DNA from 4 places in the Planococcus sp. APC 3906 genome. Region 1 is predicted to be linked to each of the others. Evidence: riboswitches for the same ligand, from Rfam matches in the RefSeq annotation. Region 1 holds a riboswitch; each other region holds the start of a gene.
What was found. A riboswitch is a leader RNA that binds a small molecule or an ion and turns the genes downstream of it on or off. The one in region 1 is predicted to bind S-adenosylmethionine.
Positions count from the first base shown of each region.

Region 2: it holds a riboswitch for S-adenosylmethionine, as region 1 does, so the genes downstream of both, mtnK (S-methyl-5-thioribose kinase) here and QMA09_RS11000 (methionine ABC transporter ATP-binding protein) in region 1, are expected to answer to the same signal.
Region 3: it holds a riboswitch for S-adenosylmethionine, as region 1 does, so the genes downstream of both, QMA09_RS05045 (bifunctional homocysteine S-methyltransferase/methylenetetrahydrofolate reductase) here and QMA09_RS11000 (methionine ABC transporter ATP-binding protein) in region 1, are expected to answer to the same signal.
Region 4: it holds a riboswitch for S-adenosylmethionine, as region 1 does, so the genes downstream of both, QMA09_RS00965 (methionine ABC transporter ATP-binding protein) here and QMA09_RS11000 (methionine ABC transporter ATP-binding protein) in region 1, are expected to answer to the same signal.

Region 1 is NZ_JASDCW010000017.1:39,883-45,502, forward strand. It holds gene QMA09_RS10975 (acyl-CoA dehydrogenase family protein) at 1-670, shown strand, start outside; gene QMA09_RS10980 (arsenate reductase family protein) at 833-1,186, shown strand; gene gcvH (glycine cleavage system protein GcvH) at 1,266-1,646, shown strand; gene QMA09_RS10990 (toprim domain-containing protein) at 2,108-2,446, shown strand; gene QMA09_RS10995 (thioredoxin family protein) at 2,453-2,764, shown strand; SAM riboswitch class I at 2,812-2,916, shown strand; gene QMA09_RS11000 (methionine ABC transporter ATP-binding protein) at 2,998-4,023, shown strand; gene QMA09_RS11005 (methionine ABC transporter permease) at 4,016-4,684, shown strand; gene QMA09_RS11010 (MetQ/NlpA family ABC transporter substrate-binding protein) at 4,719-5,534, shown strand.
Region 2 is NZ_JASDCW010000006.1:113,839-119,458, reverse strand. It holds gene QMA09_RS05795 (methylthioribulose 1-phosphate dehydratase) at 1-506, opposite strand, end outside; gene QMA09_RS05790 (2-hydroxy-3-keto-5-methylthiopentenyl-1-phosphate phosphatase) at 503-1,168, opposite strand; gene QMA09_RS05785 (2,3-diketo-5-methylthiopentyl-1-phosphate enolase) at 1,174-2,388, opposite strand; SAM riboswitch class I at 2,468-2,577, opposite strand; SAM riboswitch class I at 3,102-3,256, shown strand; gene mtnK (S-methyl-5-thioribose kinase) at 3,334-4,518, shown strand; gene mtnA (S-methyl-5-thioribose-1-phosphate isomerase) at 4,518-5,579, shown strand; gene QMA09_RS05770 (sugar ABC transporter substrate-binding protein) at 5,576-5,620, shown strand, end outside.
Region 3 is NZ_JASDCW010000005.1:147,212-152,831, forward strand. It holds gene metH (methionine synthase) at 1-1,327, opposite strand, end outside; gene QMA09_RS05045 (bifunctional homocysteine S-methyltransferase/methylenetetrahydrofolate reductase) at 1,308-3,167, opposite strand; SAM riboswitch class I at 3,242-3,348, opposite strand; gene QMA09_RS05050 (aldo/keto reductase) at 3,546-4,529, opposite strand; gene QMA09_RS05055 (DUF6920 family protein) at 4,644-5,483, opposite strand.
Region 4 is NZ_JASDCW010000001.1:189,000-194,619, reverse strand. It holds gene QMA09_RS00975 (O-acetylhomoserine aminocarboxypropyltransferase/cysteine synthase family protein) at 1-482, opposite strand, end outside; SAM riboswitch class I at 586-701, opposite strand; gene QMA09_RS00970 (glycerol-3-phosphate acyltransferase) at 835-1,476, shown strand; SAM riboswitch class I at 1,581-1,694, shown strand; gene QMA09_RS00965 (methionine ABC transporter ATP-binding protein) at 1,834-2,865, shown strand; gene QMA09_RS00960 (methionine ABC transporter permease) at 2,855-3,505, shown strand; gene QMA09_RS00955 (MetQ/NlpA family ABC transporter substrate-binding protein) at 3,844-4,680, shown strand; gene QMA09_RS00950 (M20 family metallopeptidase) at 4,700-5,620, shown strand, end outside.

The DNA of each region.
Region 1 (5,620 bases):
CGTTGATGAAGGCGTTCAGCTTCACGGCGGCTACGGCTTTATGCAGGAATACGAAATCGAACGCATTTACCGTGACTCGCGCATCAACCGTATTTTTGAAGGAACAAACGAAATCAACCGTTTGCTGGTTCCTGGTACGTTATTGCGCAAAGCGATGAAAGGCGAACTTCCGTTGCTGCAGCACGCACAGAAATTGCAAGAAGAATTGCTCATGATGATGCCGGAAGAAGTCGGCACAGAAGCTTTGGTGCAGGAAAAATACCTGGTCCGCAACGCGAAGAAAATCGCCTTGCTGGCAATTGGCTTAGCGGCGCAGACGTACGGCACGAAATTGGAGCAGGAGCAGGAAGTTCTCGTGAACATCGCTGACATCGTCAGCAATGTATTCGCAATGGAATCTGTCGTTCTCCGCACCGAAAAAGCGATCGCTGCATCAGGCGAAGAAAAAGCACAGCAGAAATTGCTGTATACGCAAATTTATTGCCAAGAAGCATTCGATAAGATCGAGAAAGACGCGAAAGAAACATTGATCGCAGCAATCGAAGGCGACAACCAGCGCATGATGCTTTCAGCATTGCGCAAACTGACGCGTTCGACTCCGTACAACGTCATCGCGAAGAAACGCGAAGCGGCTGTTAAATTGATCGAAGCAGAAAAATACGTGGTGTAACAGGGACCAACAGGCTCATTCGGTGAGCCTGGTACGAAAAAGGGATTGGGCAGGGGGCCTAATCCCTTTTTTGCGTTAACCGGAAGGTACAGGCGAAGGGAGTATTTTACATCGACGCAGCGCCGGCGATTTGGTAAGCTTGGAAAAAAAGGAGGTTTTTTCTTGATTACTTATTACGCGTATCCGAAATGCACAACTTGCCGAAAAGCGAAGAAATGGCTTGACGATCAAGGGGTTGAATACAACGAAATCAATATCGCGGAAGCACCGCCTTCTAAAGAGCAGCTTAGCGAAATTTATGCAGCGAGCGGAGTCGACTTGAAGAAGTTTTTCAACACGAGCGGCATGAAATACCGGGAGCTTGGGCTAAAAGACAAATTAGCTGATATGGCAGAAGAAGAACAGCTCGAATTGCTGGCTTCCGACGGCATGCTCATCAAACGCCCATTGGCTTATGGCGACGGAAAAGTGACGCTTGGATTCAAAGAACAGGACTTTGAAGCGAGCTGGAGATAGAGCAATTGATTTCTTGTATTTCCGATTTGTTTATGTCAAACTTAGATATGAGTAAACTACATAATATGGAGGGTTTTCGATGAGCACACCACTAGAACTTCGTTATTCAAAAGAGCATGAATGGGTCAAGGTAGAAGGCGCGACAGCACGGATCGGCATTACTGATTTTGCACAAGCTGAACTTGGAGATATCGTTTTTGTTGAATTGCCGCAAGTTGGCGACGAACTGAAAAAAGACCAGCCTTTCGGCAGTGTCGAGTCTGTTAAAACTGTTTCTGAACTTTACGCTCCAGTCAGCGGTAAAGTGGTAGAAGTGAACAGTGAGCTTGAAGACAGCCCGGAATTTGTTAACGAATCCCCTTACGAAAATGCGTGGATGGTGGTAATCGAATCCCCTAGCGAAGCTGAATTGGGCGAATTGATGACAGCTGAGCAATACAAAGAAATGATCAACGAGTAATGAAAAGCGCCTATGTGGCGCTTTTTTTATACACAAATGTGGATATCTATATGATATTTTCTAATATCGCGATATTCCGCAAAACAGCTCCGCTTGCCGCGGGCGAGCGCCAAGCCTCTTCAGCCCGCTAGCGCGTGCTTCCCGGGTCTCGGCTGTCTCGCTTTCCCGCATGCGTCTCCGCTGTTTTGCTCCATATCGAGAGATCTCTTAGCGACAAGCTTGCACAGAAGCAGTTCCCTTTCATGTCTAGAAGTTAGCGCAGCACTACACGAGCAGTAAGGTTTTCTCTGCTGTTTTGCTTCATTTCAAGAGATATTTTAGCGGAGGCGCGTCCAAGGGCTAGGCGAAGCAATGAGACGAGTGCTTTTCTCGGCTCATAGCGAGAGCCATGCCCAAAGCGACCGAAGCGGTGTATAAACTTTAACTTTGATTGTTCAACTTATCTAGCGAGGTGTTGCATGATGGAAAAAGTGATTTTGGTGGAAGGAATCAGCGACAAAGCGAGAATAGCGCCGCTTATTGCAGAACCCGTGACGATTCTTTGCACAAATGGTACAGTAAGTGCAACAAGGCTTGAAGAATTGCTGCTGCCGTTTGAAGAAATGGATATCATCATTTTGGTGGATGCGGATAAATCAGGCGAGAAGCTGCGCAAACTGGTGAAGCGCGAGTTTCCGGAAGCCCGCCATTTCTATATCAACCCGAGCTACAAAGAAGTAGCTGCTACACCTATTCGCATATTGATGGATATATTGATATCGGCAAACGTTCAAGTCAATAAGTTTATAGCTGAAGGATGAATTTGCATGAAAGAATGGACACATAAAGAATGGCTGAAAGAAAAAAATACAAACGACGTGGCTGCCTACTACCTGTATGCGCCGATGTGCGGCACTTGCCAGATTGCTTCGAAAATGCTGGATGTCGTGCAGGAACTGGTGCCTGATTTGCCAATGGGCAAAGCCAACTTGAATTATGTACAGGAAATCGCTTCGCTGTACCAAGTGGAAAGCGTTCCGTGCCTGCTCATCACACAGAACGGACAGCTGAAAGAAAAGATTTACGCGTTCCAATCCGTACCTTATCTATATGGAAAGTTGAAATCAGTTGACGTATAAAACCAAGCGTGGTAAATTAAATTTCTGAAATTAATTAAATATCGTTACTCTTATTAAGAGTGGTGGAGGGAAGTGCCCTATGAAGCCCGGCAACCGTCATGAAAATGAAATGGTGCCAAGTCACGCGAAGCTGAAACTTCGGGAAATGAGAGATCGGTTCAACTTTTACAGTTACCCTTCTGCTCATTTCTGCGCAGAAGGGTTTTTATTTTTGGATTAGGAGTGTTTGGGAAATGATTGAACTTAAAAAGTTATCGAAAGTGTTCGATACGGGCAAAGGCTCGTTGACAGCGGTCGATGGAGTGGAACTGGACATCGCGCCAGGCGAGATTTTCGGAATCATCGGCTATAGTGGAGCGGGCAAGAGTACGCTCATCCGCCTATTGAACGGTTTGGAAAAGCCGACGTCGGGATCAGTCGTCATCAATGGCCAGGACATTACAGCGATCAACAGCAAAGACTTGCGCAAAGCACGCCAGAAAGTCAGCATGATTTTCCAGCATTTCAATTTGCTGTGGTCGCGCACCGTCAAAGAGAATATCGAATTTCCGCTTGAAATTGCAGGAGTGCCGAAAGAAAAACGTGCTGAGCGTGTCTTGGAACTTGTGGAACTCGTTGGCCTCGCTGGAAGAGAGAATGCGTATCCTTCGCAGCTATCCGGAGGGCAAAAGCAACGCGTCGGCATTGCCCGCGCTTTAGCGAACAACCCGGAAGTGCTGCTATGTGATGAAGCCACTTCTGCATTGGATCCCCAGACGACGGATTCAATCCTGGATTTGCTGGTCGATATCAACAAAAGGCTCGGATTGACAATTGTGCTGATCACGCATGAAATGCACGTCATCCGCAAAATCTGCCACCGCGTCGCCGTAATGGAAGGCGGGCGCATCGTCGAATTGGGCGATGTACTGAACGTTTTCCAGGCGCCAAAGGAAAACATCACGAAACGCTTTGTGGCCCAGGTGACAGATACCGAAGATTCCCAGGAAACCATCAAGCATTTGCGTGAACTGTATCCGTCGGGTGTCCTCATCAAGCTGGTATTTGTCGGCGACCAGACCGAGCAGCCGATCTTAACGAAACTGATTCGCAAATACACTGTCGATATCAACATCGTGCAGGGAAATATCGCACATACGCAAAGAGGGGCTTACGGTACATTGATCTTACAAATAAAAGGCTCTCAACCTGAAATTGATGAGGCGATCGCCTTCCTCAATGCAGAAGACGTCCAAACGGAGGTGATGGCAAATGATTGAGTCATTATTCCCTAACGTCGACTGGAATGATATGTGGGAAGCGACGCTCGAAACTTTATACATGACGGCCATGTCGACATTCTTCACTTTTGTCATCGGCTTGGTGCTCGGCGTCATCCTGTTTTTGACGGCGCCGAAACAATTATGGGCCAACAGCATCGTCAATTGGCTGACCGGTGCATTCGTTAATATTTTCCGTTCAATTCCGTTCATCATCTTGATCATCTTGCTGATTCCGTTCACGAAGTATATGATCGGAACGATTCGCGGACCAAACGCCGCATTGCCAGCATTGATTATCGGCGCCGCACCATTTTACGCACGCATGGTTTTGATTGCGCTGAAGGAAATTGATAAAGGCGTTATCGAAGCCGCCCGTTCAATGGGTGCAAGCACATGGACCATCATCCGCAAAGTGCTGCTTCCGGAATCCAAACCGGCACTTATTTCCGGCATCACGGTGACAGCCATTGCTCTTGTTGGTTATACCGCAATGGCAGGCATCATCGGAGCCGGCGGCCTGGGTACCTTGGCGTTCCTTGACGGCTTCCAAAGAAGCCGCCAAGACGTCACGTTAATGGCCACAATCCTTATCTTGATCATTGTATTTGCCATCCAGTTTATCGGTGACCGTTTGACTGTCAAGTCAGACAAGCGCTAATCATAAAAAACACATAAAAAGGGAGATTGACAACATGAAGAAATTTGTAGCAGGAACAGTATTAACAGCATTTGCACTAGCAGGATGCGGAGCAGACGAAGGCGGCTCAGGAGAAGAGTCATCAACATTGAAAATTGGTGCATCCAACGTGCCGCATGCTGAAATTCTTGAACAAGCTCAACCGATCCTTGAAGAACAAGGCATCGAGCTTGAAATCGAAACATACCAAGATTACATTTTGCCGAACCAGGATTTGGAAGCTGGCGAAATTGACGCAAACTACTTCCAGCACGTCCCTTATTTGGCTTCACAAGTTGAAGAATTCGGCTACGAATTTGAAAACGCTGGTGGCATCCACATCGAACCAATTGGTGTTTATTCGCAAAAATACGACTCTTTAGAAGAACTTCCAGAGGGTGCTACTATCCTGATGAGCAGTTCAGTTGCTGATCACGGCCGTATTTTGTCTATGCTTGAAGCGCAAGGCTTGATCAAGTTGGATGAAGCTGTAGAGAAAACAACAGCAGAAGTCAGCGATATTGCGGAAAACCCTAAAAACTTGAAGTTTGAAACAGATTACGAAGCAGCAATTTTAGTGCAAATGTACGAGCAAGGCGAAGGTGACGCTGTGTTGATCAACTCCAACTACGCAATCGATGCCGGCTTGAACCCAATGGAAGATTCCATTGCCCTTGAAGATTCAGACTCGCCATACGTTAACATCATCGCAGTCCGCAAAGGCGATGAGGACAATGAAAACGTAAAAGCATTGGTTGAAGTATTGAAATCAGATGAAATCCAAGACTTTATCCTAGAAGAATGGGGCGGCTCTGTCGTACCTGTAGACTGACCAAAAAGCATCCGAGAGGGTGCTTTTTTATTTTGCAGAAATAATGAAAATATTCCGCGTTTTTTTGAATCTATTCTTTTATTTTG
Region 2 (5,620 bases), on a different contig from region 1:
TTGCGGATCAGCACTGCACCGCTGTCTGCGGAAAGGTGTTTCTCGAACTCTTTCGTAAGGTTAGGGATGTGGGCGTGGTTCGGAATGATGGGAATCGTCAGCACGGCGTCTTCTTCCCAAAGTCCGAATGCCTTGATCAGCTCTAAGCCTTTAAAATCGATCTTGCCTTGGTCGCCGTAAATTTCGGAAATGACGTTATTGGCGACGGTATGGATGTGCAGGCTGCAGCCGGCACGGGTTTTGCCGTATATTGCGCAATGCAGCAAAGTTTCAGCTGAAGGCTTCAACGGCGTTTCTTCCACCGCTTTGCCGGCCGCGTCCACCAACAGGAAATCCTCGGAAGTCCGTTTACGCTTGTCTTTGCCGCTCGCAGTGACGAGAAACTCCAGCGGCGCGTCCTGGACTTTGATGGCCAGGTTGCCGCTCGTTCCCATGAACCAATCGCGCAAAGCTAATTCGTCTTTGATGTTTGCGAGTTCCTGCCATCTTTCCTGGAAGGCGGTCATGACTTCACCCCCAGTTTTTCATCGATGATCGACATGACGTCGTAGAAGTTTTCAAATGGCTTGTACGGGAGCCCGAGCTCTTCGCATTTGCCAATCAGGTAATCGCGCGCGATGACGAAATCCGCTTGCTTCGCAGCTTCTAAATCACTGATGGAATCGCCGATGACGATGCTTTGTGCGCCGTCCTCAAGCAATTGGCGGATGATCGAAGGCTTGCAGCAGCCGCAGCCCTGGCTCGTACATTGCTCGTCGCAGCCGTTTGGAAATTCAAGGCGGATCGACTCTCCCGAGAAATCCGCTCCGTTGCAATAAACCCCTGAAAAAGGGCCGAACGGTTTAATGAGCGGGTGGACAAAAAAGTCGATGCCTCCGCTGACGACATAAAGCGGAATTTCACGTTCGCGCGTGTAGGCGACAAAATCAGCAAAACCTTCGCGGATTTGCGCCTGCTCCAGAACAAATTCGATCACTTCATCTTTTTTGGCGGCCGGCAGCAGCGAGAACATTTGCGCCACGCCATCGCGGATGGAGATTTCCTGGGACAGGATTCGGTCTTTTATTGGAGTCCATCCCGGTGGATCAAAATGCTGAAGGATGGCGATGATGTTGTCTGAGTTGGTGATGGTGCCGTCAAAATCACAGAAGATGACTGTTTTATTCATGCTTATTACCCCCACATATCCAATGCTGTTTTTAATTCGTGATGGTGTTTGGCGGCTTCGTCAAGTGACTGTCCGTTCAGCACGGCGTCAATTGCCTGGCGGAATGCTTTGCCGCCGCCAGCCGCGCCGTCCGGATGGCCATGGACGCCGCCGCCTGCGTTGATGATGCTGTCAGTGCCGAAATCTTCGAACAGCTGTGGCACAAGGCCGGGATGGATGCCGGCTGAAGGCACCGGGAAAGTGCGTTTCAACGGGCTTGCTTTCACCAGTTCTTCGCCAAGCGCCAAGGCCTGGCTCTTTTCAAGTGCAACACTGCCGTAAGGGGAGGGGAACAACGAGAAGTCCGCTCCGGCAATGCGCGTCAATTTGCCGAGTGCGAGTGCGGTCGCCAACCCATAAGTCGGAGAAGAAGTGAAAGCGCCGCTGAATGCCGGATGGGCCATCAATGGGAGCCGGATGTCCGGGTCTTCCGCCAATTCCTGCAGAACGTCGAGCCCGTAAGCATGGACATTGAACAGCAGCGCGTCAGCCCCCCGTTCCCGTGCTTTTTTCGCTTTGTCGCGAAGCGTGGACGTGCGGCCGGAAAGATTCACGGCATACAAGGTGCGGTGGCCGGTTTCCTCGAACACAGCCTGCAGCACTTCTTTGCCAGCGGTAATCCGCTGTTCGAATGGCGTCAACGGATTGTCAAACAGGATTTCGTCGTCTTTCACAAGATCGACGCCGCCGAGCGCCTGCTGCCGCAGCTGGGCTTTCAAAAATTCCAAGTTCCGGCCGATTACGCCTTTGAAAATACTCATCACAAGCGGCCGGTCCTGGACGCCAATCAAACTGCGGACGCCTTCGATGCCGAATTGCGGCCCAGGGAAATGCCCGAGCAGTTCATCGTCGAAAGCTAAATCGAGCAGCTTCACTTCGCCGTCGAGCGACAGCTTTCCGAACACCGTGGTCAAAATGGCCGGCAGGTCCGGCGAGAAATTCGCGCTCGGATACGAGATTTTCGCTTCCGCGCGGATCAGTCCCGGGTTCAGCGGATGCGGTGCATCTTCAAACTCGGTGACCCAGATTACTTCACCTTTATGCTGTTTTAATTGCTCCTGCTCGAGAAGCGGCAAATCAGTCCACGAACCGATCGTCAAGCCAAGCGCGATGCCTTCCGCCTTTTTTTCAAATGAACCGGGTTTTCCGTAAAGTTGGTATGTCGCTGTCAATCTGCTCAAATCATCCACACTCCGTTTAAATTAATTGGAAATAGAAAAAAACCTCTTCAAACAAGAAGAGGTTAATGGGCTTAACAACTTCTTATTTCTCAGCCTGTCAAACGGGCTGCAAGAATTAGCACCGTGTCCATTGCTGGACCGGTTGCCGGGTGTCATAGGGCTTGTCCCTCCACCTGCTCTGAATAAGAATGCGTATTCAATTGGTTTCGCTATACAAAGTAATTCTGATTATTCCACGATTAAAACTTTCTGTCAATAATTATCTGTAAATTGTGGGTGAGGAAAAGTGGGATATTCGACCGATATTCCGCAAAACAGCTTCGCTTGCCGCGGGCGAGCGCCAAGCCTCCTCAGTCGCTTCGCTCCCTGCGGGGTCTCGGCTGTCTCGCTTTCCCGCAGGCGTCTCCGCTGTTTTGCTCCATATCTCGAGAGTCTATAGCAACTTCAGAAAGTGTATCTTTCGTGTTCTTTGTTAAAAGAAATGAAACACTATTATAAGTTTTAACATTGAATGAAGCGGAAGGCGGCGACACCTGCGGGACTAGCCTGTGCTGAAGACCCCGCAGGAGCGAAGCGACGAGGAGACTGAAGCCAGGCCCGCGGTAAGCGTCCGCCTGAAGCGAAACGAAAAGGAATATTGAAAAAAGTTATTGACACTCAATTCTGAATCGTGATAGGATTCTTTTCAAACAGCAAACACATATGCAACAACACTCTTATCAAGAGCAGGCAGAGGGATATTGGCCCTATGACGCCCAGCAACCGACCGTAATACCTTCGTGAGAAGGGGCGCTTCAGCGCCGGGATGAAGATCCCGCAAGGCACGGTGCTAATTCCATCAGAAATATACATTTCTGAAAGATAAGAGGCAGGGAAACTATATTTCTGAGCCTCTTTCTTTTGGGAAAGAGGCTTTTTATTTTGCATTCGAAAGGTAGATGACATATGGCAATAGCAGCTAAACAATACGAAGAATTGACAATAGAAACGGCGGTGGCGCTTGCGAGAACGCATTATCCATTCCCGGAAGGCGCGGCATTGCAATGCGACGAAATCGGCGATGGCAATTTGAATTACGTGTTCCGCGTGGCGGACCCGGAAAGCGGCAAGAGTGTGATTTTGAAACAGGCGCTGCCGTATGCGAAAGTTGTCGGCGAAAGCTGGCCGCTGACCTTGCAGCGCGCGCAGATCGAGGCGGACGCCCTTCGGAAACACGGCGAGTTCGTGCCGAATCTGGTGCCGGCGGTATATGCCACGGACGCGGTTTTGGCATTGACGGTGATGGAAGACTTGTCGCATTTGACGATTGCCCGTGAAGGCTTGATTGCCGGAAAGGCGTATCCGCAGCTGTCGACGGACATCGGCGAATACTTGGCGCGCACCTTGTTCCAGACATCGGATTTTGCGCTTCACCCTTTTGAGAAGAAAAAGCTCGCTGCGGCGTTCTCGAATCCGGAGCTTTGCAAGATCACCGAAGACCTCATTTTTACAGATCCGTTTTTCGACAATGAAACCAACGATTTCGAACCGGAGCTGAAAGGGGCTGTGGAAGCGTTATGGGCCAACAAGGCGCTTCAGCTGGAAGCGGCGAAATTGAAGTTCAGCTTTTTGACCGAAGCGGAAGCGCTGCTGCATGGCGACCTCCATACCGGCAGCATCTTCGCGAGTGACAGCGAAACGAAGGTCATCGATCCGGAATTCGCTTATTACGGGCCGATCGGCTTTGATGTCGGCTTATTCCTCGCCAATTTGATTTTCCAATCGCTGACACGCAAGGGGAATCAGCGCAAAGTGATCCTTTCGCATATTGAACGGACATGGGAAACGTTCGAGGCGCGGTTCACGGACCTTTGGGAAAACAAAGGCATTGAATCTTTCCAGCAAACGGCAGGCTACCGCGAGTTCATCATCGAGAAGATTTTCCGGGATGCTTTGGGCTTTGCGGGCTGTGAATTAATTCGCCGGACGATCGGCTTGGCGCATGTAAAAGATTTGGACGGCATCGAAGACGACAGCCGCCGCATCGAGTTGAAGGAGCGGGCATTGCAGTTTGGCGAAAAGCTGATTTTGCAGCGTGCTGAAGTGAAGAGCATCTATGAAGTGACAGCGTTGATCGGGGAGGCGGAATAATGGCAATCCCGTTATCAATTTCCTGGCAAGACGGCAAGCTGACGATTTTGGACCAGCAGAAACTGCCGCATGTAATCGAGTACGTGGCGCTGGAAACCTTGGAAGATGTCTATGACGCGATTTTATCGCTGAAAGTGCGCGGCGCACCGGCAATCGGCATCGCCGCTGCATATGGACTGGCGCTCGCGGCGGTGCGACACGACACGGAAGAACTTCAGACCTTTTTCCACTTAGTCGAAAAAGACGCGGCGCACTTGGGCAGCTCGCGCCCGACAGCGGTTAACTTGGTATGGGCGCTGGATCGGCTGACAGCGAAAGTGAAGGAGGCTGCCACCGTAGAGCAGGGGAAAGTGCTGCTGCTCGAAGAAGCGGTGCGCATCCACGAAGAAGACGAAGCAGCGTGCCGGAAAATCGGCGAATACGGCCTGGCTTTATTGGAAGGCAAAACGCGCGTCATGACGATTTGCAACGCCGGTTCCATCGCGACTGCGAAATACGGCACAGCGTTGGCGCCGTTTCATCTCGGAAGTGAAATCGGACGGCAATTCGAAGTGTATGCCTGCGAAACGCGTCCGGTCTTTCAAGGGTCCCGGCTGACGGTATGGGAGCTTCAGCAATCAGGGGTCGACGTGACGCTGATCACCGACAGCATGGCCGCCCATACGATTGGCGCGAAAGAAGTCGAGGCGATCATCGTCGGAGCCGACCGCATTGCAGCGAACGGCGACACGGCGAACAAAATCGGCACGCTGAATTTAGCGCTGCTGGCTGATGCGTACGGCATCCCGTTTTATGTAGCGGCGCCGGCATCGACATTCGATGTATCCATTTCTTCCGGCCGCGACATTCCGATCGAAGAGCGCAAAGCGGAAGAAATCACGCATATTGCCGGCATCCAAATAGCGCCGGAAGGCACGAAAGTATTCAATCCGGCTTTTGATGTCACGCCGGCACGGCTCATCAAAGCCATCATCACCGAACAAGGGGTCATCACCCCAGGGTACGAAAAAAATATCCCTGCCGTTCTCGGCGCTTACACAGGAAAAGGAGCAAATTCATGAAAAAACAATCGCTTTTATTCATCACATTATTATTGATCCTC
Region 3 (5,620 bases), on a different contig from region 1:
ATCGTTCTTCACCATCTTCAAGGTTGATTGAGTTGATGATCGCCTTGCCTTGCGAGAATTTCAGCGCAGCTTCGATGACATCCTCGTCTGTGGAATCAATGACGAGCGGCACTTTGACTTTCTTCACCACTTCGTGCATGAAATTCGCCATGTCCTCGAGTTCATCGCGGTCGGGGTTGGCAAGACAGATATCAATGACGTGCGCACCGTTTTTCACTTGGGCGCGTGCGATTTCTGAGGCTTCTTCAAATTTCCCTTCCACAATGAGGCGTTTGAATTTCCGCGAACCGATGACGTTCGAGCGCTCTCCGATAAACAGCGGGCGCATCGAATCGTCGTATTGAAGTGGTTCGATGCCTGCCAGCACATGGCCGTGTCCGGTCTGCTCAGGTTTTCTCGGCGGCAGCCCAGCCACCGCTTCACGCACAGCCTTGATATGCGCAGGCGTCGTGCCGCAACAGCCGCCGACGACGTTGAGCCAGCCTTTTTCAGCAAAGCCCCGCAGCTTTTTCGACAGCGATTCCGGCGTTTCGTGGTAATGGCCTTCTTCATCCGGCAGCCCTGCGTTCGGGTAACAGCTGACAAAACCGTCGGACAGCTCAGACAACGAGCGCAAATGGTCCGTCATGAATTCCGGACCGGTCGCACAATTCAATCCGACCGACAGCGGCTTGACGTGTTCAATGGAAATATAGAATGCTTCAATGCTCTGCCCGGCAAGCGTTGTGCCCATCGGCTCGATGGTACCGGAAATCATAATCGGCAATTCTTTGCCCAACTCTTCGAACGCCTGCTTGATGCCGATCGTCGCCGCTTTGACATTCAGCATGTCCTGGCTCGTTTCCAGCAAGATCAAATCCGCTCCGCCTTCAACCAGCGCTTTCGCCTGTACATGGAAATCTTCGCGCAAGGCGTCGAACGTGATGCCGCCTGTCACCGACAAGGTTTTCGTCGTCGGCCCGATTGCACCTGCAACAAAGCGCGGCCATTCAGGGGTGGAATAAGCAGCAGCCGCTTTCTTGGCAATTTCCACAGCGCGGCGGTTGATGTCCGCTGCCTGGTTTCCAAGCCCATACTCGTCTAAGACCACAGGCGTCCCGCCGAACGTGTTCGTACAAAGAATGTCTGCTCCCGCTTCCAAATAGGCTTTGTGGACGCCTTCGATGACGTCCGGCCGCACGATGTTCAAGTACTCGTTGCAGCCGTCGAATTCCTCGCCGCCGAAATCTTCCGCCGACAAATCGGCGTTCTGGATCATCGTTCCCATCGCGCCATCAATGATCAGGATCCGTTTTTCAAGCTGTTGTTCAATAAGTGTTTTGGACATGGCTGCTTTCGCCTTCTTTCTGCAAATCTAGTTGCCTGATGTAATCGATCAATTCCACGGACATTTCGTAACGGAAAAATGGCGTGATCAAGTAAATGCCGTTGAACAGCCCCGCCGCCGTATCGATCAATTCCTTCGCTATCGCAATGCCTTCAGCGGTCGCCCGGTCCTTATCTTCGCCGCATGCGCGCATCCGTTCAAGCGCATCTTCCGATAACTTGATGCCTGGCACTTCGTTGTGCAGGAATTCCGAACTGCGTATGCTAGTGAGCGGCATGATGCCAAGGAAAATCGGCGTGCTCAAATGCTTCGTTTCTTCGTATATTTCAATGATTTTCTCTTTCGTGAACACCGGCTGGGAAATGAAATAATCCGCACCGCTGTCGATTTTCTGTTCCAGCCGCTTGACCGCCCGGCTGACGACGCGGACATTCGGATTGAATGCCGCCGCCACCGAGAAATTCGCTTTTTTGCGCAGCGGCTTGCCGGAAAACGAAATGCCTTCGTTGAGTTTCTTGATCAGTTGAATCAATTCCAGGCTCGAAACGTCATAGACGCTTGTCGCTCCCGGGAAATCCCCGACTTTCGTTGGATCTCCCGTAACTGCCAGGATATCATGCATCCCAAGGGCGTCAAGCCCCATCAAATGCGATTGCAGGCCGATCAAATTACGGTCGCGGCACGTGATGTGCGCGAGCGGCCGGATGTTTTCCTGCTGCTTTAAAATCGACCCCATCGCCATATTGGAAATACGTGGCGAAGCAAGCGAATTATCGGCCATCGTCACGGCATCGACTCCCGCCGCATTCAGCGCTTTCGAGCCTTCGATGAATTTTGAGACGTCCAAATGGCGCGGCGTGTCGAGTTCGACAATGATTGTGCGCTCCGTCTTCGCTTTTTCATGCAATGGCTTGACGTCGAGCGCTTCCGCTTCCCGGATGACAATCGGCTTTCTCGCCACTACTTTCTTTTCCGTCACCGGCGCCAAATTGCGCATGCGCTTTTTCACTTCTTCAATGTGCTTCGGCGTCGTGCCGCAACAGCCGCCAATTAAGCGCACACCTTCTTCTCTCAATAACAAGGCAGCCCGCCCAAAATAATCGGCTTCCGATTCATAGACAATGCGGCCGTCTTCCACGTCGAGCAAGCTGGCATTCGGATACGCCGACAGGAATGCTTTTTCCGGCAGCGATACTTCTTCGAATGCCTGGATCGTATGGTGCGGGCCAAGGCGGCAATTGACGCCGACGATTTCCGCTCCGAGTGCTTCAAGCTGATGCAGCGCATCGTTCAGCGACATGCCGTTTTGCAGGATGCCCGGCTCGTGCATCGACACTTGCGCAATCAGCGGCGTATCCGTCATGTTTTTCAAATGCGTGACCGTCGCAGCAAGCTCTTCGAAATCGTAATACGTTTCCAGCAGCAAGCCGTCCGGATCGCCGGACAATAAATGCTGCGCCTGCTGGTCGACCATTGCAATGATTTCCTGCATCGTGGCATCGCTTTTCCGCATGCCGCGGATGCCGCCGATTGTACCGAAGACGTATTGCCCGCCCGGCGCCGCAGCGCGCTTTGCGATATCAATCGCAGCGAGGTTGATGTCTTTCACTTGCTCTTCGAGGCCGTAGCGCGCCAGCTTATGGGCGTTCGCGCCGTACGTATTCGTCTGGATGATATCGGCTCCCGCCTTGATGTAATCCTGGTGGATCTTGCTGACGATTTCCGGCCGCTGCAGGTTCAGCTCCTCGTTGCAATACTCGATGCCATACGAATACAGCAGCGTCCCCATCGCACCGTCCCCTGTCAACACGCGCGTTTTCAATGCATCCAATAATTTCATGCCGCTCACCCTCCTGTATATAGAAAAAAAGCCTTCCATGAAAAAGAAGGCTTTACGGTCGTTAAACTCGTTCCTTTTCATCTCCCAGGCAATTGCGTGCCTGCTGGATTTAGCACCTGACCACGAATGGCTGGTTGCTGAAGCGTCACAGGGCCAGTCCCTCAACTTCTCTCGATAAGAATTCACTATGCAGTTTTTGTATTCTTAAAATCTTACCTGCATAAAGAGCACCGGTCAAGCGAATTCGTCTAAAAACGTAGAACTTTCTGTTTAATTCTAAATGAAAGCGGATACTTTCTGCATATTGTGCGGAGGCTGAATGCAGACAGACGAAAACGCCCCCCACTCGCGTGAAGGGCGCCATCGTAAATCCTCATTCTAATACGGCCCTCTGATTGCTCCAGCCACTTCTTCTTTATAGAATTGCGACAGGCGTTCCAGCTCTTCGGCTGAATATGCTTTTGCATAAAGTGCATTCAGATTGTCTTCTACTTGGCGCACATTCTTGAAGCCCGGAATGACAGATGAAATCGCATCGTGTTCCAAAATCCACTTCAGCGACGCTTGCGCCATATTGCCGCGCCCTTCTGCAATCCATTTCAGTTCATTGCTGAGGTCGACGCCTTTGTTGAACTCCAGGCCGGCAAATGTTTCACCGACGTTGAACGCTTGGCCGTCGCGGTTGAAATTGCGGTGGTCCGCTTCTTCGAACTCGGCGTCTTTTTTGAATTTGCCGGTCAGCAAGCCGCTTGCCAATGGCACGCGCGCCAGAATGCCGACGCCTTGCTCCGACGCTTTCGGGAATAATTCCTCGAGCGGTTTCTGGCGGAACAGATTGAAGATGACTTGCAGGCTGCTGACGTTGGGATTTTCCAGGCACAGCAAGCCTTCTTCCACCGTTTCGACACTGACGCCGTAATGGCGGATTTTGCCTTGCGCCTTCAGTTTATCCAGCACTTCGAAAACCCGTCCATCGCGCAAGATCTCGATCGGCGGACAATGGATCTGGTAGAGGTCGATCGTTTCGCGTTCCAAGCGCTGCAAGCTCGCTTCACAATAAGCCGTGACGCTTTCTTCCGAATACGTCGCAGGGTCATGGATATCGCCTGCGCGGCAGAATTTCGTTGCGATCATGATATCTGACCCTTTGCCTTTTGTCGCTTTGGCCAATAGCTCTTCGCTGTGGCCGCCGCCGTAGACATCAGCCGTGTCGAAAAAGTTCACGCCTTCATCCATGGCGTAATCGAGTGCGCGCAGCGATTCGCTGTCGTCGTTGCTGCCCCAGTCGCCGCCGATTGCCCACGTGCCGAAACTCAATTCGCTGACATTTAAATCCGTATTGCCAATATTCCGATAATTCATCCTTTACACTTCCATTCTCTCAGATTGATACAAATAAAAACCACAGCCTGCTAGCTGTGGCATTCCATAACCTGTCTTTTCCCTTGTCGTTTGACGGATAAACTCATTCCCTGTTCAAAGCCATCCCGTTGGCGCAGGCTCATTGTATCGGACGCCGCTGACTTCGAATTTGTACCAAGTAAATGGCCCTTCCGGCAGGTCCCAGACAATCTCGATCTTTGACGGCACCTTGATGCCGTCCGCTTCCATATAACCCAGGATATTCGCGGTGCACAGCATCTTCTCGGCCCCTTCGTCGCTGTCTTTATAACGCAGCGCTGTCACAGATTTCAGTTCACCTTGCATATCGAAATGGAAATCCGCGGTACCGGAAACACCGTTCAATTCCATCATCGCTGTGGCCGTCGTTTCATCGACCTTCTGCCAATCGACATAGGAGCTCAAGGCCGCTGCCGGACAGCACGCCAACTCCATCAAATAGCGCTGCAGCGACGATTGGTTCGTCTTGGCATTGTTTTCAGTCTTCGAAAGCGGCATAATGCCGTCGAATTTGATGCGCATCTGTCCATGCCCGTTGCGGAAGACATCCTTCCCGCTGATGTGGGTGCCAGGTGCCATTTTCATATCCACTTTCCACGTAAATTCCGGGGGTTCGAAAGTTGAATACTGCTCCGCTTTGGCAGGAGTCCAATGCTTCTGTTCCGGTTTCAGCTTGATTTGCCCGCTCTGCTCCAAGTACATGCTGCGGACTTCCGTTTTGCCGACCGAACCGCTCCATGCCAGCCATTTCTGCACCGGCTCCGGCAGCTCTCTGGTCCGCTCTGCTGTCACAAGCGCCAAATCTACTCCTGCGTCCTTAGTCTGCCTCTTCCTTCCGCCTTCCGAAGGCCCCTTCTTTTTATAGGCATACAGCGCCACAGCTATTAAGCCAAGCACCAAAACGATAAGCTGCATCAACTTCACCCCTTTCCTCTTCTGTGTACCGGCTGTCCGAGCAACGATCAAAAAATCATGTAAATGCCTTGTTTATACTATACGGCATGGACAATGCTTTCTCCTGTAAATAAAATCCGTTGACGCACTTTATTTCA
Region 4 (5,620 bases), on a different contig from region 1:
TTCAGGCTCGGATTGCCGATAATTTCGCCAAATAACGCTTTCGTCTTATCGGTAATTGCGCTGCGGAAATTTTCCGGATCTTTGCCGTCGACAAACTTGACTGTAATGCCGTACCTTGGCAATGTATTTGCGAAAAGGCTGTAAGTGCCGCCGTACAAATTGCTGTCCGCGACGATCTCATCGCCCGCTTCCGCTACATTCAAGATTGAAAAAGCGATGGCTGCCATGCCGGATGCCAATGCCACAGCTGCAGTGCCGCCTTCAAGCAGCGCCACACGCTGTTCGAATACGTCGACTGTCGGGTTCATGATGCGTGAGTAGATATTGCCAGCTTCTTTTAAGCCGAATAAATTCTGCGCATGCTCTGTATCTTTAAACACATAGGAAGTTGTTTTGTAAATCGGCACTCCTCTTGATCCTGTTACGGGATCGGGCTGCTGGCCGCCGTGCAATAAAAGAGTTTCAGGTTTAAAATTCGTCATTTCTATTCCTCCTAATTTTTTATAGATAGAAACCAAGGTTGAGGAGGGAACAGAAAAAGCCCTCTTCGGTTAAGAAGAGGGCCGTCATATACGGGTATACCTCCTCTCATCTGCCAGATCCCGTCGTGCCGGATCTGTAGGATTTAGCACCTTTCCAAGCTGCGCTTGTTGGTTGCTGGGCATCACAGGGCCTATTCCCTCCGCCTCTCTTGATAAGAGTATTCAGATTTAGTTTTTCATCTTGTTGTGAAGTATAAAAAGAATGGAAAGCAATGTCAAGCATAAAATTCGAATAATTTTGAAACTTCGAAGCGCCTATTGCGTTAAAATTAAAGGAAGGAGGAGAAGGCAGATGTTATTTTGGACGATTTCAGCACTCATATCAGGTTATATCATCGGTTCTTTGCACGGCTCCCTTATCTCCCAGCTGTTGACGGGCGTCAACATCAAAAAAGAAGGCGTCAAAAATTCCGGGGCATCGAATGCCGCGATCGTGCTTGGTTGGAAATACGGCGCACTCGTTGCCGTTCTCGATATTGCCAAAGGCATTCTTGCGGTTGCAGGATTCCGGCTGCTGCTGGACGCCTCCGCGCTGCCGGATGGTACGGTCTGGACTTTATTGTTCACTATTGGCGCGGGCGTCGTGTGCGGCCACAACTTTCCCATCTACATGAAATTCAACGGCGGCAAAGGAACTGCGCCGCTCATCGGTGTAATGCTGGCGCTCGATTGGAGATTCGGAATTGCCGGCTTGCTTCTATTGGTCATCGTTTCACTTGCCACCGATTACCTTGTGGCTGGTGTACTCGTTCTTTACGTCACGCTGCTCGCCGTGGCGGTGTTTCCGGCTGACGGATTCTGGCCTGTAGCCATCGCCATTCTGCTGTTTGCGATGTCGATTTGGAAGCATACAGAGAATATTGCACGCGTTAAAGATGGCACGGAAAAAAGGGTTTCTGCCGTACTGCGTAAAAAAACGGCTGGCTCTGCTTAAGCAGGTGCCGGCAGAATCGCGCCAAAACTTTTTTCGGGAATTTAGTTGACTTTTACAACAGCCCCCTTTAAAGTAAGCATTACAAATCGAATACGTACATCACTTTCTTATCCAGAGAAACCGAGGGACAGGCCCTATGACGTTTCGGCAGCGGATTCGCTTCATGCGAAAACTGTGCTAATTCCTGCAAATGCATCCGTGCATTTGGAAGATGAGAACGAGATGGTTTCATGCCGAAGCCCTCTTTTTTTCTGTTGGATTAAGAAAAAAAGAGGGCTTTTTATCGTTCACTTTTGGAAAGATTGATCCGTACCGAAAAGGTTTGCATAGAATCACCAGCTTGAGGAGGCGCTTTACATGATTCAATTCGAGGAGGTCACCAAAACCTACCAATCCGGAAAACAGGAAATCCACGCTTTGAACGGCATCGATTTGACTGTCGAGACCGGAGAAATATATGGTGTCATCGGTTTCAGCGGCGCCGGAAAAAGTTCACTGATCCGCACCGTCAATTTATTGGAACGGCCGACTACCGGACGCGTGCTGATCCACGGCAAAGACATTCTGGCCTTGTCAGGCAGTGAAATCCGGAAAACGCGAAAAGACATCGGCATGATTTTCCAGCACTTCAATCTGCTGAATTCGAAAACGGTTTACCACAACGTCGCCATGCCGCTGCTGCTGGCAAATACGCCGAAGAACAAGATCAAGGAGCAAGTGAAAAACTTGCTTGAGTTTGTCGGCTTGGCTGACCAAGCAGAAAAATACCCGGATCAATTATCGGGCGGCCAAAAACAGCGCATCGGCATCGCCCGGGCGCTGGCCACCAATCCTTCCGTACTGCTATGCGATGAAGCGACTTCCGCTCTTGATCCGCAGACGACCCAGTCGATTCTGGAATTGCTGCGCCGCATCAACCGGGAATACAACATCACGATCCTGCTCATCACGCATGAAATGGGCGTTATCCGTGAAATCTGCGACAAAGTCGCGGTGCTGGAAGCCGGAAAAGTCATCGAAAAAGGAACCGTGTTCGATGTCTTCACCAATCCGCAGCAGCCGACCACCCAGCGTTTCGTCCGCTCCGTCATGAACGATGAGCTGCCGCCGTCGCTGCTGGAGCAATTGCAGGATCCATCGCGCAGCCATTCCATTTACCGCATCCAATTCACTGGCTCATCGGTCGGGCAGCCGCTGATGTCCCGCATTTCACGTGATTTCAATTTGGACTTGAATGTTTTATTCGGCAACATTACTGAACTGCAAGGCGAACCGTACGGCAACCTGATTGTCGAATTCACCGGTCCAGCTGCCGAGATACAAAACGCGCTAACGGCAATCCGCAGCGACACCGTAAAGGTCGAGGAGGTGCAGCATTATGCTAGTTGATAACGAACAAATCTTGGAAGCGCTGTGGGAAACCGTTTATATGACCAGTGCGTCATTCTTCTTCTCCCTGTTGATCGGCTTCCCGCTCGGCATCTTGCTGGTCGTCACCCGCAAAGGCCATTTGCTCGCCAATGAACCCGTATCCAAAGTATTGAACATCGTCATCAATATTTTCCGTTCCGTGCCATTCATCATCTTGATGGTCGCCATCATCCCGCTGACGCGGCTGATTGTCGGCACATCGATCGGTACAGCAGCAGCAATTGTCCCGCTGGTCTTCTACGCCGGCCCGTACATCGCCCGCTTGATCGAAAACTCGCTGCTTGAAGTCGATAAAGGCGTCATTGAAGCGGCGCAAGCGATGGGCGCCTCACCGGCCCAAATCATCTTCCGCTTTTTGATCCCGGAAGCATTGAGCTCACTCGTGCTCGCCCTGACAATCGCCATTGTCGGCTTGATCGGCGCATCTGCCATGGCAGGCGCGATCGGAGGCGGCGGACTCGGCGACCTCGCCATCACTTACGGCTACCAGCGTTTCGACACGATGGTCATGGTCATCACCGTAGCGATTCTCGTCGTCCTGGTGCAAGGCGTCCAATCCGCCGGCAACTTATTGTCTAAACAAGTTCGAAGAAGATAAATATGAAATACAATTTGAAACAAAGAAACTAACTTTAACAAACCGCTGCGGTCGCTCTGGGCATGGCTCTCGCCATGAGCCGAGAAGAACACTCGTCTCATAGCTTCGCCTAGCCCTTTGCCGCGCCTCCGCTCAAATATCTCTAGATATGGAGCAAAACAGCGGAGAAAACCTTACTGCTCCTGCAGCGCTATGCGCTTCGTCGCAAAGACTTGCCCTCGCAGGCTTCGGGTAAGTCTTGCCCACGGCAAGCGTAGCTGTTTTGCGGAATATCGGTATCTAAAGAATATTATTTCAATTAAAATATTCAACTAAACCCACTATTGGAGGAATCTCAAATGAAAAAAACGACAGCTCTTTTATTGATAACAATCCTTGCCTTGCTGCTGGCAGCTTGCGGCAATGACGAAGAAGGCGCAGATGGCAATCGAAAAGTCACATTGGGCATCAGCGGCTCGGATACGACGATTTGGGACCACATCGCTGAGAAAGCTGAAAAAGAAGGAATCGACCTAGAAATCGTGACGTTCTCTGATTACGTAGCGCCGAACATCGCTTTGGCAGAAGGCGAACTTGATTTGAATGCTTTCCAAACGATTTCTTATTTCGATGAATTCGTTGCAGAACATAAACTTGATATCGTTCCGATCGGCTCGACCGTTATTGCACCGATGGGCCTTTACTCTGAAAAGCACGAATCGATCGACGAACTGCCTGAAGGTTCACAGATTGCCGTACCGAATGAAGCGACGAACATGGGCCGCGCCTTGCTGCTTCTTGAAGAAGCGGGCTTGATCGAACTTGCGGATGAAGCCGGTTTGACAGGCACAGCTGATGACATTACAGATAACCCGAAAAAACTTGAAATCGTGCCGATGATTTCCGGCCAAACACCGCGTGCTATGGGTGACGTTGCCGCTTCCATCATCAATAACGGCATTGCAGTCGATGCCGGCTTGAACCCTACCGAAGACCCGATTGCCCGCGAAAGTGAAACAGCGACACCGTACATCAACTTGATCGCAGCGAGTGAAGAAAATGCAGAAGATCCGGATTTCCTGAAAATAGTTGAACTTTACCAGCAGGAAGACACGAAAGAATTCATCATCGAGCACACGAAAGGCGCTCAAATCCCGACATTCGTTTCAGTTGAAGAACTTGTTGATTATCAATAATTCTTGAGGAGGAATTCCAATGATCATTGCCAAAGAAGCTTCCCAGACCATTTCCCAGTCGATTGATTCCAATCAGGCAGCATATTTTGAAGCTAGCCAAGCGATACACGTCAAACCGGAAATCGGCAACGAAGAGTTTTTTGCCAGCAAGACCTTAGTGGCGCTGCTTGAAGAGGCCGGTTTCACTGTCGAAACGGGCGTTGCCGGCCACGAAACCGCCTTTTACGCGAGCTTCGGCGGCGAGCTTCCCGGTCCGTCCATCGCTTTTCTTGCGGAATACGATGCATTGCCCGGCCTTGGCCATGCTTGCGGCCATAACATCATCGGCACGACAAGCGTTGCAGCTGCTATTGCGTTGTCAGAAACACTCGCTTCAACCGGCGGCCGCGTCGTAGTGCTCGGCACCCCTGCTGAAGAAGGCGGACCCCACGGCAGCGCGAAAGGCAGCTTCGTGAAACACGGGCTGCTCGAAGGCATCGATGCGGCGCTGATGATCCACCCTTCAGGGAAAACGGCATTGACCGGCAATTCGCTGGCAGTGGATCCGTTGGAATTCCATTTCTATGGCAAGCCGGCACACGCTGCCGGCTCTCCGGAACAAGGCATTAACGCGCTTGATGCAGTCTTGCAGCTTTTCAACAGCATCAATGCGCTGCGCCAGCAATTGCCGTCCGACGCCCGCGTCCACGGTATCATCACCCACGGCGGCGATGCACCGAACATCATTCCGGAATACGCCGCGGCGCGATTTTACATCCGCGGCGATTCATGGAAAAAAACGGCGGATACCGCTGCAAAGATCCGCGCGATTGCTGAAGGTGCCGCACTTGCAACGGGCGCCAGCGTGAAAATCGTCCGTTTCCAAAACGAAGTGAAAGACTTGGTTCCCACTCCCCTCCTGGATTCGATTTTACGCGATGAATTGGAAGCGGTCGGCGAA